Regions from separate parts of the Pseudonocardia sp. ICBG162 genome, predicted to be linked through region 2. Evidence: predicted binding sites of a transcription regulator. Region 2 holds the regulator's gene; the other holds the start of a gene.
The links. The regulator LexA, encoded in region 2, represses DNA repair genes until DNA is damaged. The targets are predictions, from matches to a motif close to CGAACACGTGTTCG.
Positions count from the first base shown of each region.

Region 1: recA (recombinase RecA) is a predicted target of LexA. The motif match lies at 2,202-2,215, and genes of this name have one in related genera.

Region 1 is NZ_JAHLJD010000013.1:2,013,836-2,021,070, reverse strand. It holds gene KPL60_RS12485 (hypothetical protein) at 1-343, opposite strand, end outside; gene KPL60_RS12480 (MFS transporter) at 425-1,687, shown strand; gene KPL60_RS12475 (hypothetical protein) at 1,697-1,858, opposite strand; gene KPL60_RS12470 (DUF3046 domain-containing protein) at 1,936-2,130, shown strand; gene recA (recombinase RecA) at 2,390-3,442, shown strand; gene KPL60_RS34645 (RecX family transcriptional regulator) at 3,445-4,662, shown strand; gene KPL60_RS12455 (hypothetical protein) at 4,691-5,842, opposite strand; gene modA (molybdate ABC transporter substrate-binding protein) at 6,216-6,995, shown strand; gene KPL60_RS12445 (alpha/beta hydrolase family protein) at 7,003-7,235, opposite strand, start outside.
Region 2 is NZ_JAHLJD010000017.1:660,525-667,759, reverse strand. It holds gene hflX (GTPase HflX) at 1-485, shown strand, start outside; gene KPL60_RS17230 (hypothetical protein) at 521-1,585, shown strand; gene lexA (transcriptional repressor LexA) at 1,614-2,378, opposite strand; gene KPL60_RS17220 (hypothetical protein) at 2,608-2,838, shown strand; gene KPL60_RS17215 (hypothetical protein) at 3,001-3,660, shown strand; gene nrdR (transcriptional regulator NrdR) at 4,180-4,671, shown strand; gene KPL60_RS17205 (vitamin B12-dependent ribonucleotide reductase) at 4,766-7,235, shown strand, end outside.

The DNA of each region.
Region 1 (7,235 bases), on a different contig from region 2:
AGCGGGCCCGGGCCGCGTAGCGCGGGCCCAGGTTGCTCCCGATCCAGGCCAGTGCCCGCTCGGAGCGGTCGTCGTGGTCGGCGAGCGCGGTGCGGGCGGCGTCGTACCAGTCGGCCAGCACCAGGAAGGCCAGCGACCAGCCGGGCGGGGTGGCGTCCGGCGGCATGTCCCGGTCGACCGCGGTCAGCCGGCGCACGGCGAACCGGGCCGGGTCGGGCCCCGGCGTGGCGAGGGTCTCGCGCACCGCTCCGGCCAGCACGTCGGAGACCATGCGGTAGGCGTTCTGCAGCTCCGCGTCGTCCGTGCCCGCCGACCTGCGTGTGTTCGGGGTCGTGCCCGCCATGTCCACCGTCCTCCGCTCGTGTGGCCGGGCCGGAGCGTAACGCCCTGGCGCGCGGCGGCCGTCGCACGGCAGCATCCGTCCGTGACCGCCGCACCCGACGCCGTCTCCCCGCCGCAGGACCCCGCCCAGCCCCGCCTGCTGGCGGTGCTCGCGATCGGGCAGGTGCTCGGTGGGACGGCCGTCGCGACCTCGATCGCGGCGAGCTCGCTGGTCGCCTCCCGGCTGTCCGGCTCGCCCGCGGTCGGTGGCGTCGCGTCGACGGCGAGCGTGCTGGGCGCGGCGGGTGCGGCCGCCGTCGTCGCACGGGTGGCCCAGGCCCGGGGACGGCGTCCCGCGCTGGTCGGCGGTCATCTGGTGGGGCTGCTCGGCGCGGTCGGTGCCGTCGTCGCGGCCACGACCGGCTCGGTGGTGCTGCTGCTGGTGTCGTTGCTGCTGGTGGGCTCGGGGACGGCGGTCGGGCTCGCCGCGCGCTACGCCGCCACCGACCTGGCCGCGCCGGTGCGGGCCGGCCGCGCGCTCGCGCTGGTGGTGTGGGCGACGACGGTCGGTGCGGTCGCCGGGCCGAACCTGCTCGGTCCGCTGGACGCCGTGGCCGTGTCGGTCGGGCTGCCCGGTGTCGCCGGTCCGTACCTGCTCTGCGCGGTCGCGTTCGCCCTGGCGGCCCTGACCGGGTGGCTGGGTCTGCGGCCCGACCCGCTGCTGCGGGCCCGGGAGCGCGCGGGCACCCCGGCCATCGCGCCGGGGGCCACGGCGGTGCGGCCGTGGGCGGTGCTGCGGGCCTCGCGCCCCGCGCTGCTCGGCGCGGTCGGCATCGTGCTCGGGCACGCGGTGATGGTCGGGCTGATGTCGATGACCCCGGTGCACATGGACCACGGCGGCGCGGCGCTGTCGGTCGTCGGGCTGGTGATCAGCCTGCACATCGCGGGGATGTACGCGCTCAGCCCGCTGTTCGGGTGGCTCGCCGACCGGCTCGGACCGGCGCGGGTGCTGGCCGGTGCCGGGGTGCTGCTGCCGCTGGCGGGGGTGGTCTGCGCCCTCGCCGCGCCGACCGCGACCGGCCTGCTGTCGGTAGGCCTGGTGCTGCTCGGCCTGGGCTGGTCGGCAGCGGTGGTGGGCGGGTCGGCGCAGCTCACGGCGTCGCTGGCGGTGGCCGACCGGCCGCGGGTGCAGGGCTCGGTGGACGTGGCGATGAACCTGGCCGGCGCCGCCGCCGGGATCGTGGCCGGGGTGCTCGTGACGGTGTCGTCCTACGCGCTGCTCGGCGCGCTGGTGGTCGTGGCGACGGTGCCGTTCCTGCTGGTGGCCGCGCGCGCGGCCCGCACGGGACGCCCGGCGGCCGGCTGAGCGGGACCCTCAGCGACGGCGCTGGTGGAGCCACCAGCGCACCAGCACGACCAGCGCGGACAGCAGAGCGAGCAGCGACACGACCTGCCACGCCAGCGGCGACCCGATGCCGGTCGTCGCGAGGACCTCGTCGGCGACGTCGACCGGGACGGTGGCGAGCAGTTCGGACATATCACCCAGGCTACCGGCTCCGGGCCGTCATCGGGCGGACACCGCACGGAACGGGTGACCCGTCTACCCTCGCGGGCGTGCGACTGAGCCACTTCCGGGAACTGATGGAGGGCGAGTTCGGGCCGGTGCGGGCGGCGTCGCTGGCCCGTGACCACGTCTTCGCCGACCTCGGCGGCCGGACCGTCGAGCAGGCGATCGAGGCGGGTCTCGACCTGCGCCGGGTCTGGCGCGCGGTCTGCGCGGCCTACGAGGTCCCACCCGCACGGCGGTAGCGGCGCCCCGGGCGGTCGTGGTGACCGCTCGGCTCCCGTGGGTGCCCGGTCGGCGTGTCGCGGTGTCGGATCGAACGCGTGTTCGTCTACGGTTCCGGCAGGGCTCGCGGTACCGGTCCTGCGGCGCGGTGTCGGACGAGTTGTCCACAGGCGCCGATCCGGGCCCGTAACTGTCAGGGGTACCCCATACCGTTGTGGTGTGCCTCCCCGAAAGACACCAGCAGGACCCGATCGTCGACCACCAGCGAGGAGTCAAGAGATGTCCGCTCCGGACCGCGGCAAGGCGCTCGAACTCGCCCTCGCCCAGATCGAGAAGAACCACGGCAAGGGATCGGTGATGCGCCTGGGCGACCAGGCCCGCGTCCCGATCAGTGCCATCTCCACGGGCTCCATCGCGCTCGACGTCGCGCTCGGCGTCGGGGGCATCCCGCGCGGCCGCGTCGTCGAGATCTACGGCCCGGAGTCCAGCGGTAAGACGACCGTCGCGCTGCACTGCGTGGCGAGCGCGCAGGCCGCGGGCGGTGTCGCGGCGTTCATCGACGCCGAGCACGCGCTCGACCCGGAGTACGCCAAGGCGCTCGGTGTCGACACCGACGACCTGCTGGTCTCCCAGCCGGACACCGGTGAGCAGGCGCTGGAGATCGCGGACATGCTGATCCGCTCCGGCGCGCTCGACATCATCGTCATCGACTCGGTGGCTGCGCTCGTGCCGCGCGCCGAGATCGAGGGCGAGATGGGCGACAGCCACGTCGGTCTGCAGGCCCGGCTGATGAGCCAGGCGCTGCGGAAGATCACCGGTGCGCTCAGCAACTCCGGCACCACCGCGATCTTCATCAACCAGCTGCGCGAGAAGATCGGCGTGATGTTCGGGTCCCCGGAGACCACGACCGGTGGTAAGGCGCTGAAGTTCTACGCGTCGGTCCGTATGGACATCCGCCGCATCGAGACCCTGAAGGACGGCACCGACATGGTCGGCAGCCGGACCCGGGTCAAGGTCGTGAAGAACAAGGTGGCCCCGCCGTTCAAGCAGGCGGAGTTCGACGTGCTCTACGGCGTCGGCATCTCCAAGGAGGGTTCGCTGATCGACGTGGGCGTCGAGCAGGGGATCATCCGCAAGTCCGGTGCCTGGTACACCTACGAGGGCGACCAGATGGGGCAGGGCAAGGAGAACGCCCGCAAGTTCCTCAAGGAGAACCCGGACGTCGCCGCCGAGGTCGAGAAGCGCATCAAGGAGAAGCTGGGGATCGGCGCCGTCGTCGACGCCGAGGAGACCAGCCCGGTCGAGCCCCTCCCGGCCCCGGTCGACTTCTGAGCGTGACCGGCGAGCGCGACGGGTCCGGAGGCACGTCCGGACGGGACGGTGCGGAGCCGACCAGGCCCCGCACCGTCCCGCTCGACGACCTGTTCGGCGTGACCCCGTCGGTCACCGACGAGCAGGATCCGCCCGCGGTCCGGACCGCCGACCCGACCGGCGGTGGGCCGGACGAGTCCGGCGCCGAGCCCCCGGCCGTCCCCGGCTGGGACACCAGCCCCCACCAGGTCTCGTTCGCCGCGCTGAGCGGCGCCGACGAGGCCCCCACGACGGCGACCGACCCGCCGGCGGCCTGGTCCACGGGCCCCGCGGCGGACGGCGCGACAGACGAGGCGGCGGCCCCCGCCCCGGTCCGCAGACTGACCCTCGACGGCCCCGACTCCGGCCCCGACCCTGCTTCCGGCGGGAGTGCCGACGACGGCGTCGACGATGCAGGACCCGGCTCGCCCCGTGTGGTCTCCTTCGAGGAGCTGTCCGGACGGGGCGCTCGCCGCAGCGGACCCCGTCGCGACCGCGCGACCCCGCGTCGGCGTCCGGCCGCCGCGGCAGGCCCGACCGACCCGGACGCCGCGGCCGCCGCGCCCGAGGGCACCGGGCCGGACCCGGTCGAGGAGAGCACCACCCCCCGTGGCCGGCGCCGCGGAGAGGGCCGTGGCCGGGGGAGACGCCGGGGCGAGGACGCCACCTCACGCGTCGAGACACCGCAGGAGCAGGAGACCCGCGCCCGCGACATCTGCCTGCGCCTGCTCACCGACCGCGCCCGCACGGTCAAGGAGCTCGGCGACGCGCTGCGCCGCAAGGAGATCCCCGACGAGGTCGCGCACCGCGTCCTCGAGCGGTTCGACGAGGTCGGACTCGTCGACGACCAGGCCTTCGCCGAGCAGTGGGTCCGGTCCCGGCACCGCCACCGCGGCCTCGGCAAACGGGCGATCGCGATGGAGCTGCACCGCAAGGGCGTCGACCGCGAGATCGCCGACGAGGCGCTCACCGGCATCGACGACGACTCCGAACGCGACCGGGCCCGCGAGCTCGTCGTACGGCGGCTGCGGAGCCTGCCCGTCGGGAGTCGCGAGGAGCGGCAGTCCAGCGCCCGCAAGCTGGTCGGCATGCTCGCGCGCAAGGGCTACGGGCCCGGGGTCGCCTACGGGGTGGTCAAGGAGGAGATCGCCGCCGCCGGTGCGGAGGCCGACGAGTTGGGCGAGGCCCCGCCCGAGGACTGACCCGTCCCGGGCGGGACCCGCCGCCCGGTCACGACCGCAGGTACCAGGCGAACCAGTCCCGCATCGTCGGCGCGAGGTAGTGGGTGGGCGGCACCTGCTCGGCCGGGAACAGCGCGAACCCCTGCGGGGCGTGCCCGGGCCGGTCGTGGAAGTAGGTCCCGCTGACCCAGGCCGGGTTGATGTCCAGCTCCATGCCGCGGACCACGCCGGCGTCGGCGAGCAGCCTGCCCAGCGTGCACACCGACAGCGCCGGTCCGGCGACGTACACCTCGGTGCCGTCGGCGGTCACGCCGAAACCGGACCGGTGGACGAACGCGTTCTGGCCGATCGTGCTGCCCCACTCCGCGGTGCCGCCGGTGGCACACGTCGGGTTCACCGCGCCGTCGTCGACGAGCGGGAGCAGGTTCTGCCGCACGCTCGCGACGTCCGGCCCCATCCCGACCTCGGTGCCCCACGCCCCGACGTCGGCCCGGCCGTCGGTGTGCAGGACCAGGCTGGCCTTGCCGGGCAGCAGCGGCGCGACCGTGCGGCCCTCGGCGTAGTAGCCGTTGTGGCTGGGGTCGGACAGCTTGAACCCGCCGTTGAACGCCACCGCCACGCCGTCACCCGCCCGCCCGGCCAGCGACGTCGACGCGTGCCAGTGCCCGGCGGGCTCGCCGACGCCCGGGTGCAGGGTGCCCCGCACCAGCGCGGGGTCCATCCGCAGCACCCCGGCGAGGTAGGAGGTGTGGGTGTCGTCGACCCGCAGCGTCGTCACCTGGACCGCGGGCCGCCCGTGGTCGGCGACGACGGTCTGCCACACGCCCTCCCCGGGCAGCGGGGCCCCCGCCGCGACCGGGGCGAGCGGCGGCGTCGTCGCCGGGTCGGACAGCGCACCCGGAGCCCGCGGGATCCCGCCGGCCGGGGTGCCGCCCTCGGACGGCGCGTCCACGTCGTACTGGAGCTTCTCCAGGCCGGTGACGAGCCAGTTCAGCCCGTGGTCGCGGGCCCACTCGGCGGTCGCCTCGACCGGCCCGGTCCCGGGGGGCGCGGCCAGCGTCACCGCGCCGACCCCGGCGCCCGCGCCGCCGAGCAGCACCACGAGCACCCCCAGCACGGCACCCGCCCGACGTCGGCGCCGGCGACGCCGCGACGGCCCCGGTGGCGGTGCGATCTCGACGGTGGTCTCGACCGCGCTCATCGCCGCACCGCCGGACCCGGGGTGGACCCGTCCCGCCCGCGGGCCGACCCCACCGCCGTCGTCCCCGGGGCCGGGGCCCCCGGCGGGACCAGCGTCTCCAGCACCATGCGCCGTCGTCCTCCTGCGTCGTGGCGGCACGATCCGCCGACGTGGGTGACCCTTCCGGTCGTTGCGCAGAGCAACCCCAGAGGACGCTGAGCGATCACTGAGAGTCCACAGTCGAGCCGCGCGGTAGAGATCCGGTCCTGCGTGCCGATCGATGGTGCGTAACCGGTGATTGCGTGCATAAGATGCCCGCCGAGCCGCAGTTCGTGATCGGCGAACGGCGCGAGGAGTCGATCCCGGGAGGGTGTTCGTGAGGATCAGAGGACGAGTGGCCGGCGCCGCGCTGGCGGCGACGGCGCTGTTCGCGCTGGCGGGCTGCGGCGGGGGAGCCGGGGGCGGCGGGACCGCCGCGCAGCCGAGCGGCGAGGCGCAGGGCGGCACGCTGACGGTGTTCGCCGCGGCGTCGCTGACCGGCACGTTCGGTGACCTGGAGAAGAAGTTCGAGGCCGCCAACCCGGGCACGGACGTGGTGTTCAACTTCGCCGGGTCCTCGGCCCTGGCCCAGCAGATCAACCAGGGCGCCCCGGCCGACGTGTTCGCCTCGGCCGACCGGAACAACATGACCAAGGTGACCGACGCGGGCAACGCCCAGGGGCAGCCCGAGGTCTTCGCCACCAACACCCTGCAGATCGCGGTCGCGCCGCAGAACCCGAAGCAGATCGCGTCGCTGCAGGACCTGAGCAAGCCCGGTCTGCGGACCGTGGTCTGCGCCCCGCAGGTGCCGTGCGGCTCGGCGACGGAGAAGGTCGAGAAGGCCGCCGGCGTGGACATCACGCCCGTCTCCGAGGAGCAGGACGTCAAGTCGGTGCTGCAGAAGGTCACCACCGGCAACGCCGACGCCGGGCTCGTCTACCGGACCGACGTCACCGCGTCGAAGGGGCAGGCGCAGGGCGTCGACATCCCGCAGGCGTCGGAGGCGGTCAACCAGTACCCGATCGTCGTCCTGAAGAACACGAAGAACGCCGAGCTGGCGCAGAAGTGGGTGCAGTTCGTGAACGGCGACGAGGGCCGTCAGGTCCTGGGGGCGGCCGGCTTCGGCGCGCCCTGACCGCGGATCAGGGGATCGGGGCCGACACCCGTCCCACGAGCCAGGGGTAGGAGTCCGACAGCGCCTGGGAGAACAGGTCGAAGTCGTGCCCGCCACCGGGCACGATCACCAGCCGGTTCTCGACACCGGCCCGGGTCGCCACCGCCGACAGTGTGCGCGCGGCGGCGGCCGGGTCGGTGTCGGCGTCGCCCGCCTCGAACCAGCCGGCGATCCCGGGGACCCGGTTCGCGGCCAGCAGGG
Region 2 (7,235 bases):
TGGTGCACGTCGTCGACGGGTCCGACCCGCTGCCCGACGACCAGATCGCCGCGGTCCGCCAGGTGCTCGTCGAGGTCGGGGAGGCCGCGGGCGACACGATGCCGCCCGAGCTGCTCGTGATCAACAAGACCGACGCGGCCGGTGACCTCGCGCTGGCCCGGCTGCGGCACGCCCAGCCGGACGCGGTGTTCGTCTCCGCGCACAGCGGCGCCGGGATCCCGCAGCTCCGGGAGCGCATCGCCGAGCGCCTGCCGCGCCCGGAGTACGAGGTCGACCTCCTGCTGCCCTACACCGAGGGTGCGCTGGTCGCGCGGCTGCACGACGACGGCGAGATCCTCGCCGAGGAGCACACCGCCGACGGCACCCGGATCCGGGCGCGGGTCAAGCCCGAGCTGGGCACCGCGGTGCTGCCGTTCGCGGTGGCGGGCTCGGCCCTGCCGACCGGGACCGGCACCGACCTGCCGGCGACGGCGGCGGGCCACTGAGCGTCCCACCGGCCGGGCGAGCGGGTCTCGGGGTCGTGGCCCGCCGCCTGACCGCGGTCCTCTGCCTGTCCGGTGCGCTCACGGGTGCGGCCGCGCCGCCGCCCGGGGCGACCCCGGTCTGCTCGATCGACGACCCGCGGTTGGAGGAGCTGTCCGGGCTGGTCGCCGAGGGCCCGCCCGGCGCGGCCCCGCAGCGCTACCACGCCATCGTCGACGGCGGCGGGACCGCGCGGGCGTTCACCCTGGACCCGGCCGGCTGCGCGGTCACCGGCACCCGGCAGGCCGACGTCCCGGTCACCGACGTCGAGGACCTCGGCCTCGGACCGGGCGGGGAGCTGTGGCTCGCCGACACCGGCGACAACGGGGCGCAGCGCGGCTCGGTCCGGCTCGTCGTGCTGCCCCCGGCCGGGCCGCCACGGGTGCACGACCTCGTCCACCCTGACGGTCCGCGCGACGTCGAGGCCCTGCTGGTCGGCGACGACGGCGTGCCCCTGCTGGTCGACAAGACCACCGGGGCCGCCGGGGTCTACCGGCCCGCCGCACCACTGCGCGACGGCGGGGACCCCGTGGAGCTGCGCCGGGTGGCCCAGGTCGTGCTGCCCTGGTCCGGCACCGGTGGCGGGCCGCTCGGGGCCGCCGGGTCGCGCACGGTCACCGGCGGCGGGGTCTCGCCGGCCGGGGCCGAGGGCGGGCGCGCCGCCGTGCTGCGGACCTACACCGACGCCTGGGTGTTCCCGCTGCCCGCCGGCGGACCGGCGACGGCGGACGCGCTGGTCGAGGCCCTGGGCGGGGCACCGCTGCCGGTGCCGTTGCCGGGGGAGGCCCAGGGTGAGGCGGTCGCCCCGGACGGCCAGGGCGCGCTGCACTCCGGGAGCGAGGCGCGGGGCCTGACCGCGGCGGCGATCACGGTCGTCCCGGGCGCGGTGACCGCGGCGACCGTTCCGCGGGCACCGGTCGTGCCCCAGCCCGCCGAGGTGCCGGAGTACCGCACGTACCCGTCGTGGCTGCCCGCCGCGGGCGGGGCCGCGGCGCTCGGGGCGCTGCTGGTCGCCGGCGCCGTCGCGATGTCCCTGCACGGACGGCGCCGCCGGTCCCGCTGACCGCGGGACGGGGCGCCGTCCGCGACGGTCAGAGGCGGCGCAGGACCGCCACGACGCGACCGAGGATCGACGCGTCGTCACCCGGGATCGGGTCGTAGGCGTCGTTCGCGGGCATCAGCCAGATGTGCCCGTCCTTGCGGCGGAACGTCTTCACGGTCGCCTCGCCGTCGATCATCGCGGCCACGACCTCGCCCTGCTCGGCCACCGGCTGCTGGCGCACGACGACCCAGTCGCCGTCGGTGATCGCGGCGTCGACCATCGAGTCGCCCTTGACGTTGAGCAGGAACAGCGTGCCCTCGCCGACGATCTCGCGCGGCAGCGGGAACACGTCCTGCACGGCCTGCTCGGCCAGGATCGGGCCACCGGCGGCGATGTCGCCGATGAGCGGCACGAACGCCGGCGCCGGCCGCGCGGAACGCAGGTCGGCGGTGTCGGTGTCGGTGTCGGAGTCCGTCCCGTCGGTACCGGCGATCTGCTCCGGGCTGCGGACGTCGACCGCGCGGGTGCGGTTCGGGTCGCGCCGGAGGAAGCCCTTGCGCTCCAGGGTGCGGAGCTGGTGGTGCACCGACGAGGTGGACGTGAGGCCCACCGCGTCACCGATCTCGCGGACGCTGGGCGGGTAGCCGTACCGGTCCACCCAGTCCCGGATGACGGCCAGGACCTTCTTCTGCCGCGGGGTCAGGCCGCGGGTGTCGGCCGCGGGGTCGGGGAACTCCCGGACCTTCGCGGATCCCCGGTCCGCGGCGGTGCCGGTCACGCCGGGACCACCGTGTCCGGTGTCGTCCGCTGCCATCGCATTCGCCTCCTCGGGGTACTTACGGCGACGACCCTAGCCGCCGCGGGCCCGTTCGCCAAACATGCGTTCGAAGTCGCCCGGGGCGTGTCGTGGATTCCGGCGGACCGCGGTGGTACAACATCGCACAGGCGTTCGATCGAACACTGGTTCGATCGAACGCGGTCCGCGTCGCCGCCCGGCCGCGCGGGGGAGACCGGCAGCGGGAACGGCAGCGGGGGTGGCGATCGTGGGTACGGCGGTCATCGGGGACGTGACGGTCATCGGGCGGGTCCCGGTGCGCACCACGACCGACGGGGTGCGTCCCGGCCCGGCGCCGGGCGTCGTGCGCCGTGCGGTGGCCGCGTCGGGTGTCCTGCTCGCCTCGGCGGCCGCGGTCGTCGCGCTCGGGGTGCTCGCCGACGTCGCGGTCGCCACCCACGGCCCGGCCGGGCCGCCCGCGGTCGGCGCACCACGCTGAGAACGTCCCGGCACGGGCGACGACCTGCGGGAACGCAGTTGTTGTCGGTGCCGGGTGCTACACCGCTCGTACGCCCGTTCGACCGGGCTCGGGGAAGGGCCGGTCGGGAGCGGGGGAGACGAGACCGTCCGGGGGACGGGCGGTCCGACGGCAGGAGGAACCATGCGAGAGCTCGACGAGCGGATCCGCGACCACGGCGCGGTCGGCTGCCTGACCGGCGCCCCGGCGCCCGGCACCCCCACCTCGCGCGCCCGGCGCGCCGCCCGGGAGCGGGTGCGGGCCGCCGACGGTCTCGCCGGTGCGGCCGGTGCCGGCTCGTCGGCCGCCACGCGCGCGGCCCACCGGTGGGCCGCCCACGGGGCGCGCGAGCGCGCACTGACCGAGTCGGTGGCCCGTCACCCCGCCGCCCGTTCCCGGCGCGCTCCGGTGTCCGGCGCCCCCGGGGCCGGTGTCCCGGTGTCCGGTCCCGCCGGCGGTCCGAACCCCGCGGTCCGGACGCCCCGCTGCACCATCGCGGACCCGGCCCCGGGGGCGACGGCGACCCTGACGCGGCCCGCACCGGCCGCGGCGCCGGCCCGTACGCGGTCGGTGGCCGTGCCGGCACCGCGCACCGTCCGTCCGCCGTCCCGGCGCTGCCTGGTCCCGGCGCGCCCGCGCCCGGCCCGCAGCCGCGCCCGCGGTCGCCTGGAGCGGTTCCTCACCGGGGTCGCGGCCCTGCTGTGCGCGACGACCGCGGTGGTGGCGCTCGGGCTGCTGGGCGACGCGGCGGCGGGCTGGAACGCCCCCGCGGCCGCCGTGCCGTCGGTCGGCGCCGTGCGCTGACGTCGGCCGGCGCCGCGCAGTGCGACGCCGCACCCCGTGGTTCGCACGGCCGTGCGCTGCGGGGCGGTCCCAGGTGGTGACGGTGCGGAGCGACGGACGCCGCGTCGGCGTCGCATCGGGTGACGGCGTGCGCGGTATGGCGCGCGGGCGTCGTGACGTGGCCGTCGGGATGTCGCCGGAGGAGTCGGCGACGTGCCGCCGGGCGCGTCCGCAGGGCGTGTCCCCGCATCGGGTGGCCGCCGGTCGCGGTCCCTCCGGCGCGACGGACGGCGCCGCCCGCGACGTTCCTCGGCGCCACCAGCGCCGATGCCCCGCTCCATGATCGTCGGCGACGGACCGGTCGCGGAACGTGGTGTGCGAGGCTCGGATCCCGATCGGGCGAAGCTCGGCGTGGCACCGGGCCCGGGATGGCGTACCCCTAGATGTAGGGGTTACATTGGTGTCGTTCCGCCACTGGTTGGGGGGACTGATCGCTGCGGAGAGTTTCCGGAACGTCACGGAAGAGGGGTGTGAGCGTCCATGCGCTGCCCGTTCTGCCGACACCCGGACTCCCGCGTGATCGACTCCCGGACCGCCGACGACGGGACATGCACCCGCCGGCGCCGGTCCTGCACCTCGTGCGGACGACGGTTCACCACGGTCGAGGAGGCCGTGCTCGCCGTCGTCAAGCGCAGCGGGGTGACCGAACCCTTCAGCCGGCAGAAGGTCGTCGGCGGGGTTCGGCGGGCGTGCCAGGGCCGGCCGGTCGACGAGGACGACCTGCAACAGCTCGCCCACCGGGTCGAGGAGACGGTGCGCGCGCGCGGGGCGGCGGAGCTCCCCAGCCACGAGGTCGGGCTGGCGATCCTCGGGCCGCTGCGTGAGCTCGACGAGGTCGCGTACCTGCGGTTCGCGAGTGTCTATCGGTCCTTCTCCTCCATCGAGGACTTCGAGAAGGAGATCGCCGACCTGCGTTCGGCGGCTGCCGGGGAAGCAGCCGACGACGAGGCCGGTCACCACCCGGACGGCTGAGCGGCGCGTCGTCGTCGCCGGTCGTACCGGGAAGAGAGCCGTCCGCGCACCCCAGCGTGCGGGCGGAGAAGCGTCGGATGTGCGGAGGCAGTTCATGACCGAGACCGTCGGGGGCCCGACGACAGACACCGGTGAGAGCGCGGCGGCCAAGCCGTCGCGTGGCCGCGGGAAGACCGGCGCCAAGCGCGCGCCCGGCCTGACCGTGCAGCGTGTCTTCACCACCGAAGGGGTCCACCCCTACGAGGAGGTGGAGTGGGAGCGCCGCGACGTCGTCATGACGAACTGGCGCGACGGCACCGTCAACTTCGAGCAGCGCGGCGTCGAGTTCCCGCGCAACTGGTCGGTCAACGCCACCAACATCGTCACCAGCAAGTACTTCCGCGGCGCGGTGGGCTCGGACACCCGCGAGTCCAGCCTCAAGCAGCTCGTCGAGCGGGTCGTCGGCACCTACAAGCGGGCCGGTCTCGAGCACGGCTACTTCGCCACCGACGGCGACGCCGAGATCTTCGACCACGAGCTGACCTGGATGCTGATCCACCAGGTGTTCAGCTTCAACTCGCCGGTGTGGTTCAACGTCGGGACCGCCAGCCCGCAGCAGGTCAGTGCCTGCTTCATCCTCTCGGTCGACGACACCATGGAGTCGATCCTGAACTGGTACCGCGAGGAGGGCCTGATCTTCAAGGGCGGCTCCGGTGCCGGCCTGAACCTCTCGCGCATCCGCTCGTCGAAGGAGCTGCTGTCCTCCGGCGGCACCGCCTCGGGCCCGGTCTCGTTCATGCGCGGTGCCGACGCCTCCGCGGGCACCATCAAGTCCGGCGGCGCCACCCGGCGCGCGGCGAAGATGGTCGTCCTCGACGTCGACCACCCCGACATCGAGGAGTTCGTCGAGACCAAGGCCAAGGAGGAGGCCAAGGTCCGCGTCCTGCGCGACGCCGGCTTCGACATGGACCTGGGCGGCTCCGACATCACCTCGGTGCAGTACCAGAACGCCAACAACTCCGTCCGCGTCACCGACGAGTTCATGCGCGCCGTCGAGGGGGGCACCGACTTCGGTCTGCGTGCCCGCATGACCGGTGAGGTCATCGAGCGCGTCGACGCCCGCAAGCTGTTCCGCGGCATCGCCGAGGCGGCCTGGAACTGCGCCGACCCCGGCATCCAGTACGACGGCACGATCAACGACTGGCACACCACCCCGGAGTCGGGGCGCATCAGCGCGTCGAACCCGTGCTCGGAGTACATGCACCTGGACAACTCCAGCTGCAACCTGGCGTCGCTGAACCTGCTGAAGTTCCTCGACTCCGACGACCGGTTCGACGCCGAGACCTTCGCCAAGGCCGTCGAGCTGATCATCACCGCGATGGACATCTCGATCTGCTTCGCGGACTTCCCGACCGAGCCGATCGCCGACACCACGCGCCGGTTCCGCCAGCTGGGCATCGGCTACGCCAACCTCGGCGCGCTGCTCATGGCGACCGGCCACGCCTACGACTCCGAGGGCGGCCGCGCGCTCGCCGGGTCCATCACCTCGCTGATGACCGGTGCCGCGTACAAGCGCTCCGCCGAGCTCGCCGGCGTCGTCGGCCCGTACGAGGGCTACGCCCGCAACGCCGAGTCCCACCAGCGCGTCGTCCGCAAGCACGCCGCGGAGAACGACCGCATCCGCACCTTCGCCTCCAGCACCCCGGTGCAGAAGCTCGCCACCGAGGTCTGGAAGCAGTGCCAGGAGATCGGCCGGGTCAACGGCTGGCGCAACGCGCAGGCGTCGGTGCTGGCCCCGACCGGCACGATCGGCCTGATGATGGATTGCGACACGACCGGCATCGAGCCGGACCTGGCGCTGGTCAAGTTCAAGAAGCTGGTCGGCGGCGGCTCCATGCAGATCGTCAACCAGTCGGTGCGCCGCGCCCTGGACAACCTCGGCTACCAGGCCGAGCAGGCCGAGGCGATCGTCGAGTACGTCGCCGAGCACGGCCACGTGGTCGACGCCCCGGGCATGAAGCCCGAGCACTACGAGGTGTTCGACTGCGCCATGGGCGACCGGACGATCGCCCCGATGGGCCACGTCCGCATGATGGCCGCCGCGCAGCCGTTCCTGTCCGGCGCCATCTCCAAGACGGTCAACATGCCCGAGCGGGCGAGCGTCGAGGACGTCGAGCGGATCTACCTCGAGGGGTGGCGCCTCGGCCTCAAGGCCCTGGCGATCTACCGCGACAACTGCAAGGTCGGCCAGCCGCTGTCCGCGGGCAAGGGCGGCGACAAGAAGGCCGACGCCGAGCCGGAGAAGCACGTCGTCGTCGAGCAGCGGCCGGTCCGCAAGCGGCTGCCGAAGAAGCGGCCCAGCGAGACCGTGTCGTTCACCGTCGGTGGCGCCGAGGGCTACCTCACCGCCGGCAGCTACCCCGACGACGGCCTCGGCGAGATCTTCGTCAAGCTCGGCAAGCAGGGCTCGACCCTGGCCGGCGTGATGGACGCCTTCTCGATGTCGATCTCGGTGGGTCTGCAGTACGGCATCCCGCTGGAGTTCTACGTCTCGAAGTTCTCCAACCTGCGCTTCGAGCCGGCCG